DNA from 3 places in the Streptomyces sp. NBC_01474 genome. Region 1 is predicted to be linked to each of the others. Evidence: riboswitches for the same ligand, from Rfam matches in the RefSeq annotation. Region 1 holds a riboswitch; each other region holds the start of a gene.
What was found. A riboswitch is a leader RNA that binds a small molecule or an ion and turns the genes downstream of it on or off. The one in region 1 is predicted to bind cyclic di-AMP.
Positions count from the first base shown of each region.

Region 2: linked by a shared signal. The riboswitch ahead of OG758_RS26610 (M23 family metallopeptidase) and the one ahead of OG758_RS39010 (C40 family peptidase) in region 1 are both predicted to bind cyclic di-AMP.
Region 3: linked by a shared signal. The riboswitch ahead of OG758_RS44605 (transglycosylase SLT domain-containing protein) and the one ahead of OG758_RS39010 (C40 family peptidase) in region 1 are both predicted to bind cyclic di-AMP.

Region 1 is NZ_CP109449.1:8,534,774-8,538,054, reverse strand. It holds gene OG758_RS39020 (ATP-dependent Clp protease proteolytic subunit) at 11-646, shown strand; gene OG758_RS39015 (hypothetical protein) at 654-962, shown strand; cyclic di-AMP (ydaO/yuaA leader) riboswitch at 1,316-1,493, shown strand; gene OG758_RS39010 (C40 family peptidase) at 1,497-1,970, shown strand; gene OG758_RS39005 (DUF6328 family protein) at 2,074-2,628, shown strand; gene OG758_RS39000 (ATP-binding protein) at 2,683-3,117, opposite strand.
Region 2 is NZ_CP109449.1:5,784,165-5,787,445, reverse strand. It holds gene OG758_RS26615 (aldo/keto reductase) at 1-230, opposite strand, end outside; gene OG758_RS26610 (M23 family metallopeptidase) at 341-1,396, opposite strand; cyclic di-AMP (ydaO/yuaA leader) riboswitch at 1,408-1,553, opposite strand; gene OG758_RS26605 (PP2C family protein-serine/threonine phosphatase) at 1,813-2,919, opposite strand; tRNA gene OG758_RS26600 (tRNA-Met) at 3,119-3,192, shown strand; gene OG758_RS26595 (tellurite resistance TerB family protein) at 3,244-3,281, opposite strand, start outside.
Region 3 is NZ_CP109449.1:9,753,616-9,756,896, forward strand. It holds gene OG758_RS44600 (glycoside hydrolase family 43 protein) at 1-728, opposite strand, end outside; gene OG758_RS44605 (transglycosylase SLT domain-containing protein) at 963-1,703, opposite strand; cyclic di-AMP (ydaO/yuaA leader) riboswitch at 1,706-1,870, opposite strand; gene OG758_RS44610 (flavodoxin family protein) at 2,985-3,281, opposite strand, start outside.

The DNA.
Region 1 (3,281 bases):
GGCATGTGCCATGAACCGACCTTCCGCCCGCTATGTGCTGCCCGAGTTCACCGAGCACACCTCGGCCGGGCACCGCACCCTCGATCCGTACTCCAAGCTCCTGGAGGAGCGGATCGTCTTCCTGGGGACGCCGATCGACGACACCTCCGCGAACGACGTGATGGCGCAGTTCATGCACCTCGAGTACGCCGCGCCGGACCGGGACATCTCGCTGTACATCAACTCCCCCGGCGGCTCGTTCAGCGCGATGATGGCGATCTACGACACGATCCGGTTCGTCAGCTGCGAGGTCGAGACCGTGTGCCTCGGGCAGGCCGCCTCCGCCGCCGCCGTGCTCCTGGCGGCCGGGACACCGGGGAAGCGGGCCATGCTGCCCGGCGCGCGCGTGGTGATCCATCAGCCGGGGCTGCCCGAGCCCGCGCAGGGCCAGCCGAGCGACCTGGAGATCCAGGCCCGTGAACTGGTGCGTATGCGCGCCCAGCTGGAGGAACTGCTCGCGCGGCACACCGGGCAGAACCGCGAGCGCATCGCCGCCGACATCGAGCGGGACACGATCCTCCGGGCCCAGGACGCCGTGGAGTACGGGCTCGTGGACCGGGTCATCGACAACCGCAAGACGTCCGGTTCGGCCCCCGGCGCCAGGTGAGCCGGCGATGCTGCCGCCCGAACTGCCCCCGCTGCCCGCGCTGACGCGCGCCGAGTGCGAACTCCTCGACCGCTATCTGGAGGTGGTCGATCTGCTCGGCAGGATCAACCCGGCCCGGAGCGACCACACGTATGGCGGACTGCGCGCTGCGCAAGCGCTCGTCGGCAGGGCGACGGCCCTCAGGGACGCCCTGACGCTCATGCATCAGCGGGGCGAGAGCGAGGTCCACGCGACGACGCTGGCTCGGGCTTTGCGGGTCCTGGACGGAGAAAGGAGGTCACAACGGGTCACAGTTCCGCCGGAGCCGGTCAATTGACGGTGCATTCGAGACTGGAGCGGTCGAGGCGAACCGTCCGGACCCGAGCCGAAACGGACCAGAAGAGGTACCCACATACGGAGTAGCCGGTACTAGCACTTGCGAACCGGAAAAGTTGCGCGGAACGCCTACGCGGAATCAGAGATTCCGCCTTCCGCTGCTGGTGCGGGCGTCGTCGGGACCCCTGCACCAGGGTGGAAAGGTGCGCTGTCCACCCGAACAGGCCAGTCGTGAGGACACTCACTTAACGCCGATTCGGCGCTGCGTTCGCGCCGTTCGTGCGTGAAGATCCCTTCCGACGACAAGCCCCCGCCGCCGCGGCGGGGCGGTCCGTGCGGACGCCGAGTCCTGCCGCCGTACGGATGCCAGGTCGACAGGAGTGGATCGGCAGGAGTGGAGGACCCGAGCACGACGGGCCGCCGGAGCTGTTTTCCGGGCCGGCCCTTGGGGTGAAGCCGCACATCGCGGCCGGGCAACTTCGCCAGCCCGAATCCGACAGGTCATCCTTCACAGGCGGCTGACGAAGGGTTGCGCATGACTGCGCTCAATCGTGTCCCGTCGCTGCTCGCCCGGGCCGGAACCGCCTCGGCCCTCACGCTCGCCGTAGCGGGTGGCAGCCTGCTGGTCCCCGGAGCCGCCCCCGAAGCGGAAGCCGCGCCACCGGCGACGAAAGCACTCCAGATCGCGGCCTCCAAGAGGGGAAGCCCCTACCGGTGGGGCGCCACTGGGCCGCACACATTCGACTGCTCGGGCCTGACGCTCTACTCGTTCAAGGCCGCGGGCAAGAAACTGCCCCGCACCGCCGCCCAGCAGTACAACAAGACCCGCCATGTCTCCGCGTCCCATCGAAAACGCGGTGACCTGGTCTTCTTCCACTCGGGCCGCGGCGTCTACCACGTCGGCATCTACGCCGGGAAGGGAAAGATCTGGCACTCGCCGAAGACCGGTGCCGTGGTGCGGCTCGAGCGGATCTGGACGAGGAGCGTCTGGTACGGGCGCGTGCGCTAGCGCCGTCTGACGGGTCCCCCGGGCGCCCGGGGGACCCGTCAGGCGCCGGAGCGTGCTCACGCCCGCCCGCCTCGGAACCGCGCGATGGGGTACTCGTGGTCGTATGGACGAGGACCGAAGGGCTTGCGACGAGGACGCCCCACGCCCGGGCCCGCCGAGCGGCGGCCAGGACCGGCACGAGACGCCGCTGGAGCGCGCGGACCGGAACTTCGGCGAGCTGCTCCAGGAACTGAGGGTCACCCAGACGGGCGTGCAGATCCTCTTCGCGTTCCTGCTGACGCTGGCGTTCACTCCGCGGTTCCCGTCGCTGGACGCCGTGCAGCGCGCGACCTACATCGCGACGCTGCTGCTCGCGGTGCTCGCCGCCGCGCTGTTCACGGCGCCCGCGGCGCTGCACCGCGCGCTGTTCCGGCGCGGCGCCAAGCCTCAGATCGTGCAGATGTCCTCGCGGCTCGCCACGGCCGGCCTGAGCGTTCTGGTGCTCGCCCTGACCGGGTCCGTGCTGCTCGTCGTGGACGTCACGGCGGGGCGGGCGGCGGGGATCGCGGCGGGAGCCGGCACGTTCGCGGTCTGTGTGGGCCTGTGGGGTGTGCTGCCGCGTCTGGTGCGGCGCTCGCTCACGCGGGCGCAGGAGGAGACGGACACACCGTCCCCGTAGCCGCCTTCATACCTGCCGGCCTTCACACCTGTTGGCCTGCACGCCCGCCGGCCTTCACACCTGTTGGACAGGGACCGTCCACGGCAGGGCGATCCATACGGTCTTGCCGCCTTCGGGGGTGGGCCTGACCGACAGGCTTCCGCCGCACTCGGCGGTCAGCCAGCGGATGATCACCATGCCGCGCCCGTTGTCCTGCTGGACGGCGGCCGGGAGCCGCTTCGGGTAGCACGGGTGGCTGTCCGTGACACCGATGCGCAGGTGTTCGTCGCGCTCCAGCTGCATGTCGACCTTGAAGACGGGCGACTGTCCACGGGTGTGCATCACGGCGTTCGTGGCGAGTTCGGAGACGATGAGCCGGACCGTGTCGGCGGCTTCCGCGTCGCGCGGCATGCCCCATTCGGCGAGTACGTCGCTGACATATGTGCGGGCCGAGAAGACCGAGGCGGGATCGCTCGGCAGAGTGACGGATGCTTCCTGGTGATCTGCCATGGCGACGTCGTCCCTTTTTTCGCCGGGGCCTGAATCCGACACATGGCGGATGACTCGAGGCGACCCCCGGACTGGTGCTTCGCGCCAGAGTGCCACTCCCGCCCGGCCGGTGGAGCCGATCCCCCGAGATATGCATATATCTGTCGCTCGAAGCGGTGAACTCT
Region 2 (3,281 bases), 2.8 Mb from region 1:
CGCGCGGCCAGCCACTTGCCGATGACGGTCTCGGACTCGCCGCCCTTGTTGCCCGGGACCCACGCCGAGTACGCGTCGGCCGTGTCGACGAAGTTGCCGCCCGCGGCGACGTACGCGTCGAGTACGGCGAAGGACTGCGCCTCGTCGGAGGTCCAGCCGAACACATTGCCGCCGAGGGCGAGCGGGAACACCTCGAGGTCTGACGAGCCGAGCTTGCGAAGAGAAGTCATGGCCTGTCACAACACCGATATGGATCAAGATATTCCGGGCACGGCGAACCGGCAGCCCTGACGTCGGGGGGTTGCCGTCAGGACCACCGGGGTTCGGAGGGTTACGAGCCTCAGATCGTCAGGCCGTTGGAGCGCAGCCACGGCGCGGGGTCGACCCCGGTCGCCTGGCCGCCGGGGTGGACCTCCAGGTGGAGGTGCGGCCCTGTCACGTTGCCGGTGGCGCCGACCCGGCCGATGACGTCGCCGCTGGTCACCTTCTGGCCCGCGCTGACGTTGAGGGACGACTGGTGGCAGTACCAGAGCTCGGTGCCGTCCGGCAGCTCCAGGACGGTGCGGTAGCCGTACGCGCCCGCCCAGCCGGCCTCCTTGACGGTGCCGGAGTGGATCGCCTTCAGCGGCGTACCCGTCGGAGCGGCGAAGTCGAGACCCGTGTGGTAGCCGGAGGACCACATCGAGCCGGGCTGACCGAAGGTGCCGGTGATCGTGTAGGAGGCGACCGGCAGCGTGAAGCTCTTGGCGAGCTTGGCGAGGCGCTCGGCCTCGGCCTTCTTCTTCGCGGCCTCCTCCGCCGCCTTCTTGTCGGCGGCGGCCTTGGCCTTGGCGGCGTCCTGCTCCTTGGCGGCGTCCTCGGCGGCCTTCTTCGCGGCGGCCTCCTCGGCGGCCGCGGCCTCGGCGTCGGCGGCCTGGTCCTGCTGCTGCTCGGCCTGCTGCATGATGCGGGCGCGCAGGGCCTCGCCGGCGGTCGTGCCCTGCTGGGCGTCCGCGGTGGTGATGCCGGCGCCGGTCAGCGGGGTCGCGTCGGCGCCGGACTCGTCGTCATCTCCGGAGACATCGGATATCAGCGCGCCCACGCCGGGCAGGGACTTGGCGTCGGGCAGCGAGTCCTTGACGGCCGAGAGGTCGGGCATCGAGATGTGTACGGGAGGCTTGCCGCCCTGCGCGGTGGCGATGCCGCCCGCGCCGACGGCCGCGATCACACCGACACCGAGAACAGTGGAGCTGCGCGCGAGACCGCCGCGCTGCTTGGCTACGCGGTGCCTGCCGCGTACGGGACGGACGGACTCCTCGGTGGGATTCCACTCCTCCCAGGTCCGCTCGTCCGTTTCGCCGAACTCTTCGTCGATCGGCGCATAGGAGAACTCTGGGGCAGGCCGGTTGGACGCCACTGGGGCGCGCTCCTTTCCTTCCTTCTCGCCTACCGGGTTAGCTGACGGGTTCGGAGCAGGAAGGTCTCCTACCGACGCCTTCCGCAAGGAAAGACGTCCGATTCACCCCAAGTTGGTGGTTCCCCGGCTCCCTTGCGGGATTAGGCGCGTGCGCACGGAGCCATCTCTTGTGACGGCTGGGACGACCGCGCTGCGTTATCGAACGTTAATAGACACCGGGGCCCGATTCCAAGCCGTTCCGACTGATCGTTAACGCCTTTGGCCTGGACTTAACGGGGCACGAGCGGGCGGAATCGGGCGAGTTGACCCGTCACCGGAACGCGCCGTTCATCTGACGGTTTGTCAAATGTTATGCACAGCGACGCCGTTCGACTACGTAAGGTGATGACGGTGCTCACCGCTGCTTCACGGCTGCTTCACGGCCGCCTCACCGCGAGCAGCGCCATGTCGTCCGTCGTGCCGCCCCCGGTGTGCCGTCGGACCTCGGCGGTGAGCGCGGCCAGCAGCGGATCGGGCCCCGAGAACATCCGCCCCGCGAGCCGGGCCGCCGGGTCGTAGAAGGTGCCCTGCGCGTCGCGCGCCTCCGAGAGACCGTCGGTGTGGAGCAGCAGCGTCGCCCCGCTCGGGAACTCCGTCTCGGACGCCCGGTCGGGCCAGGTGCCGAGGTCCCCCATCCCGAGCGGCAGCGCGGGCTCCGGAGCCGACAGGACCTTGAGCGCCCCGTCGCCGCCCAGGAGCAGGGGTTCCGGGTGGCCGCGGTTGATGACGCGTACGAGGCCGTTGCCGTGCGGGATCTCGGCGAGCACGGCCGTGGTGAAGCCCTCGAACTCGTCGAGGCCGTTGCGCCGCAGCCCCTCCCGCGCGAGCGCCCGCTCCAGGCGCTGCGCGACCGCCTCCAGGGTCGCCTCCTGCTCGGCCGCCTCCCGGAAGGCGCCGATGACGACGGCCACGGCGGCCACCGCGCCCATGCCCTTCCCGCGTACGTCGCCCACGACGAGCCGCACACCGTGCGGGGTGTCCTGCACCGCGTACAGATCGCCCCCGATGAAGGCCCCCTCCTGGGCGGCCTCGTAGCGGGCCGCGATCTCCAGGCCGCCGATGCGCTCGGCGGGCTCGGGCAGGACGGCGCGCTGGGCCGCCTCGGCGATCTGGCGCACAGAGGTGAGCTGCTCGCTGCCGCGCCGCACGACGCGGTTCATGACACAGGCGAGTACGGCGACGGTGGCGACCGTGACGAGTTCGGTGATGGCGTCACTGTCGTAACTGCGGGTGTATCTGAGATGCACCCCGAGTACGACGGCGACGGTCGCGAGGCCGGTCAGGAGAGTGCCGCGGGGCGAGAAGAACGGGGCCGCGACGAGCGGGGCGGCGGTGAACAGGGGCACGCCGGTGAACGTCGACGGCGTGACGTAGTCGTAGACCGCCCCGGCGACGATGAGCAGCACGGTCACCAGACGTACGAAGAACCGGGCCCGGGACAGGCCCTGCTCCGCCTCTCGCCCGTGTCCTCCTCGCTGCCCCACCACTCGTCTCCCGCCACCGTCCGCGTCGGTCCCGCGTCTGCGCACGTCATCGGGCCCCACCCCAGGGTTCACCCCGGACAGACGGCGGGCGACCTGGTGGGACCGACCGGGTGAAAGGGGTCCCAGGCGGCGGATCACGGAACTCCGGGCAACCGATTCGCGTTCTGTCGCCGCAATGGCGTAGAGTCGTGTTTACCGACGCGGGGTGGAGCAGCTCGGTAGCTCGCTGGGCTCATAACCCAGAGGTCGCAGGTTCAAATCCTGTCCCCGCTACTGAAGGCCGAAGGCCCGGAACCAATGGTTCCGGGCCTTCGGTGTATCCCCCTACAGATCGAACTCGTGCGGCGGCAGGTCGAGCATCA
Region 3 (3,281 bases), 1.2 Mb from region 1:
CACGTGCCGTCGGGTGCCTGCACCAGATCGGCGTGCCCGGTGTTCTGGACGGGTTCGTCGGTGCTGCGGTGGGTCAGGACCGGATTGGCCGGACAAGGTTCGAAGGGGCCGGTGGGCGCGGGGCCGCGGGCCACGGACACGGCATGCCCGCGCTCGGTGCCGCCCTCGGCGATCAGCAGGTACCAGTGGTCGCCCACGTGGTACAGGTGCGGCGCCTCCGGGGCCTTGGCGCCCGGTGTTCCGGACCACAGCGGGCGCGGCTCGCCGAACGTCTCGCCGGTGTACGGGTCGATACGGACCTGGGAGATGCCGGCGACCGTGACCCAGCACGCGCCGTCCTCGTCCCAGGCGAGATCCGGGTCGATGCCGGGGACGCCGGGCAGTGGGACCGGGTCGGACCAGGGGCCCGCCGGGTCAGTGGCGGAGACGAGCAGGTTGCCGCCGCCCTCGCTCACATTGGTGGTGATGAGCCAGAAGCGGCCGTCGTGGTGGCGCAGCGTCGGCGCGTAGATCCCGGCCGAGGAGGGTGTGTCCCAGGGCAGCCGCAGCTGGCCGGGCCGGTCGAGGACGTTGCCGATCTGCCGCCAGTGCACCAGGTCGCGACTGTGGAAGAGCGGCACCCCGGGCACGTACTCGAAGCTCGAGCACGCGAGGTAGTAGTCGTCGCCGACGCGGCAGACGCTGGGGTCCGGGTGGAACCCGGGGATGACCGGGTGTGGGTCTGCCATGCTGTTTCTCCACGGTGTCGAAGCGCTTCGATTCGCGGGGAGGATATGCACGGGGGTGACGGCGCGCAAGGGGTTGAGCAGGACGCAACTGGGCCCTGAAGTCCCTTCGTACACGCGGGACTTCAGGGCCACACATCATCGATGCGCTTCAACTGGCGGTTGCTGGGCTTCCGTTCAGGCCGAGTGGACTGCGGTGTCCTCCGCGCTGAGCCGGTGCGGAACCCAAAGCGACTGTCAGTACGCGCCGTTCACGTTGTCGATCGAGCCGTACTTGTCGGCCGCGTAGTTGCAGGCGGCAGTGATGTTGGCGACCGGGTCGTAGCTGTTCATCGAGGTGCCGGGCACGTGGTAAGCCTTGAACGTGGGGTCGATGACCTGCAGGAGCCCCTTGGACGGGGTTCCTGCGACAGCGTTGGAGTCCCAGTTGTTGATGGCCAGGGGGTTGCCGGAGGACTCACGCATGATGTTGCGGTGGATGCCCTCGTAGGAGCCGGGAATGTTGTGCTGGGCCATGATGTCGAGCGACTCCTTGATCCAGCCGTCGAGGTCGTTGGTGTAGGACTTCTTCGCCGGGGCAGCGGCGAGCGTGGTCCGGACCTCGGAGCGGTCGGCCCGCTCGGCGGATGCCCTGGTGGCTACGGGCTTGGTGGGGCTCTTCTCGCCGAGCGTGAGCTTGATGCCGGGGTGTATCAGCCCCGGGTTGTCACCGACGGCGGCTCGGTTGTCCTGGTACAGCTTCTTCCAGCCGCCGCTCAGAGAGTGCTCTCGGGCGATCTTGCTGAGGGTGTCGCCCGCGGCGACGACATACGTCGTGGGGGCCGCGGCGCTCTTTGCGGCCGGGGCGGCCTGCTCCGCGCTGGCGTTGGTCGCGCCGAGCACCGGGAGAGCGAGCACAGCCGCGCCCGTGCCTGCGGCGGCGAGTCCCCGGGTGAGCGAGATGGACTTGAGGCGGCGGTGCTTTCCCTTTGAGGGCATGACGAATTCCTCTCCGTCGCCTGCGAGGTGAGCTGTCGGGTTCGGACAGGAGATGTCCGGTCGCACTATGAGTGCGACTTCACCCCGAGCCGTTCCGCAAACCGGATCGGCGGCTTACCTGGGTCCCCCGCTCCTGCCGTACGTAACCGAGTGGGTGGGAGGGATTCCGGACAGCGGCAGGATTCGGCGTTCCATCCGGATTGACGGTGACATTAGGCGAGAAAGCGCGGACGGAACAAGACCGGAATTGTGATCGCGAAATGTGAGAGCCCTGTGTGCGGCGACCAGGACACGCCGCCATCTTTGATCGAAAAGCCCAATCTTCTTCGCGCAGAAGGGAAGCAGGGCATCAGCAGAGCTCGGGGCCCGCGTCTGTTCGTGTGACGCGGTTCACTGAATGGGATGCAGGTTGGAATGCCACCCCATCACGTATGAGGGTGCGGTATTTCGCCTGAATCCCCTGCAAGATAGGTGTAACTCCTCTTACGGCGCCAATAATGTTTAAAAGATGGTTTTTACTATGAAAACGGACATAGCGCCGCGTTGAGTTTGCTACCTAAAGGGGCATATTGGCGTCAATGTCGACCCGATCACGCGGCCCGATGGGCGTCCCCGCCGCACGGTTCATGAGCAAGCCTCGATCGGGATGGTGCCTGAACGTGACCTTGTGCGGTTCGGCTGAGGGTCGACCGAGGTGAGGCCGACGGGCTCCGTCATCGGAGTGCACTTCCTGCCGACCTGTTGGGGTCGCGGGATACCCGAGGGCCGGGTGGGCGAGGGCTCCGATGGTGCACCTGGAAATCTTGCGGGGCTCAGGATGTGCGCGAGTTCAGAAGAGGCCTGAATGTGATGGGAAGTCAGTTGCGGATCGTCACCGGTATGTCAGTGAAAGCCTCTGCTCGGATCCGGAGGAGCCTGCTGAAAATCTCTGCCGACTGACGAGTGAAGGTGTGCCGCGAAGAAGCGCAGTAATAGAGGAAGTTACTCGGGCGCATGAAACATGACGGCGATTCACCAGTCACGCGGGATATTTGAGACCTGAATTCGAGCGAAGGCGTGCTGGACGCGAGCGCGAACGGGCTTATGGGAGCGGCGTGTTCCTGATTTGAGGCAGGCACCGCCGCGTTGTGGTGAGTCGTGGGCCGGGCCGCTGCCTCGGGTCCGGTTGTGCGGGGAGCTGACGGGACGCGGGCGGCTGGTGCCGGAGTGGGCGGGCGTTCGCGGCGTGCACGGCATCTGACCGACGCCGGGGCGAGGCGGCCCGCTTTCCTGCGGGTACCGCTACCGGTGTTCCGGGTTTTCGTAGTCGTGGCGGCAGCCGGCGTCCCAGGCGGTGCGCTGGTTGCCGTAGGCGGGGATGCCACCGAGATCTTTCAATGCCCGGGCCAGGTGCAGCAGGTTCCAGGTCATGAACGCGGTGTTGCGGTTGGTGAAGTCGTTCTCGGGGCCGCCGGAGCTCGGGTCGAGGTAGGAGGGGCCGGGGCCGGCCTCACCGATCCATCCGGCGTCGGCCTGGGGAGGGATGGTGTACCCCAGGTGTTGCAGGCTGTAGAGGACATTCATTGCGCAGTGTTTGAC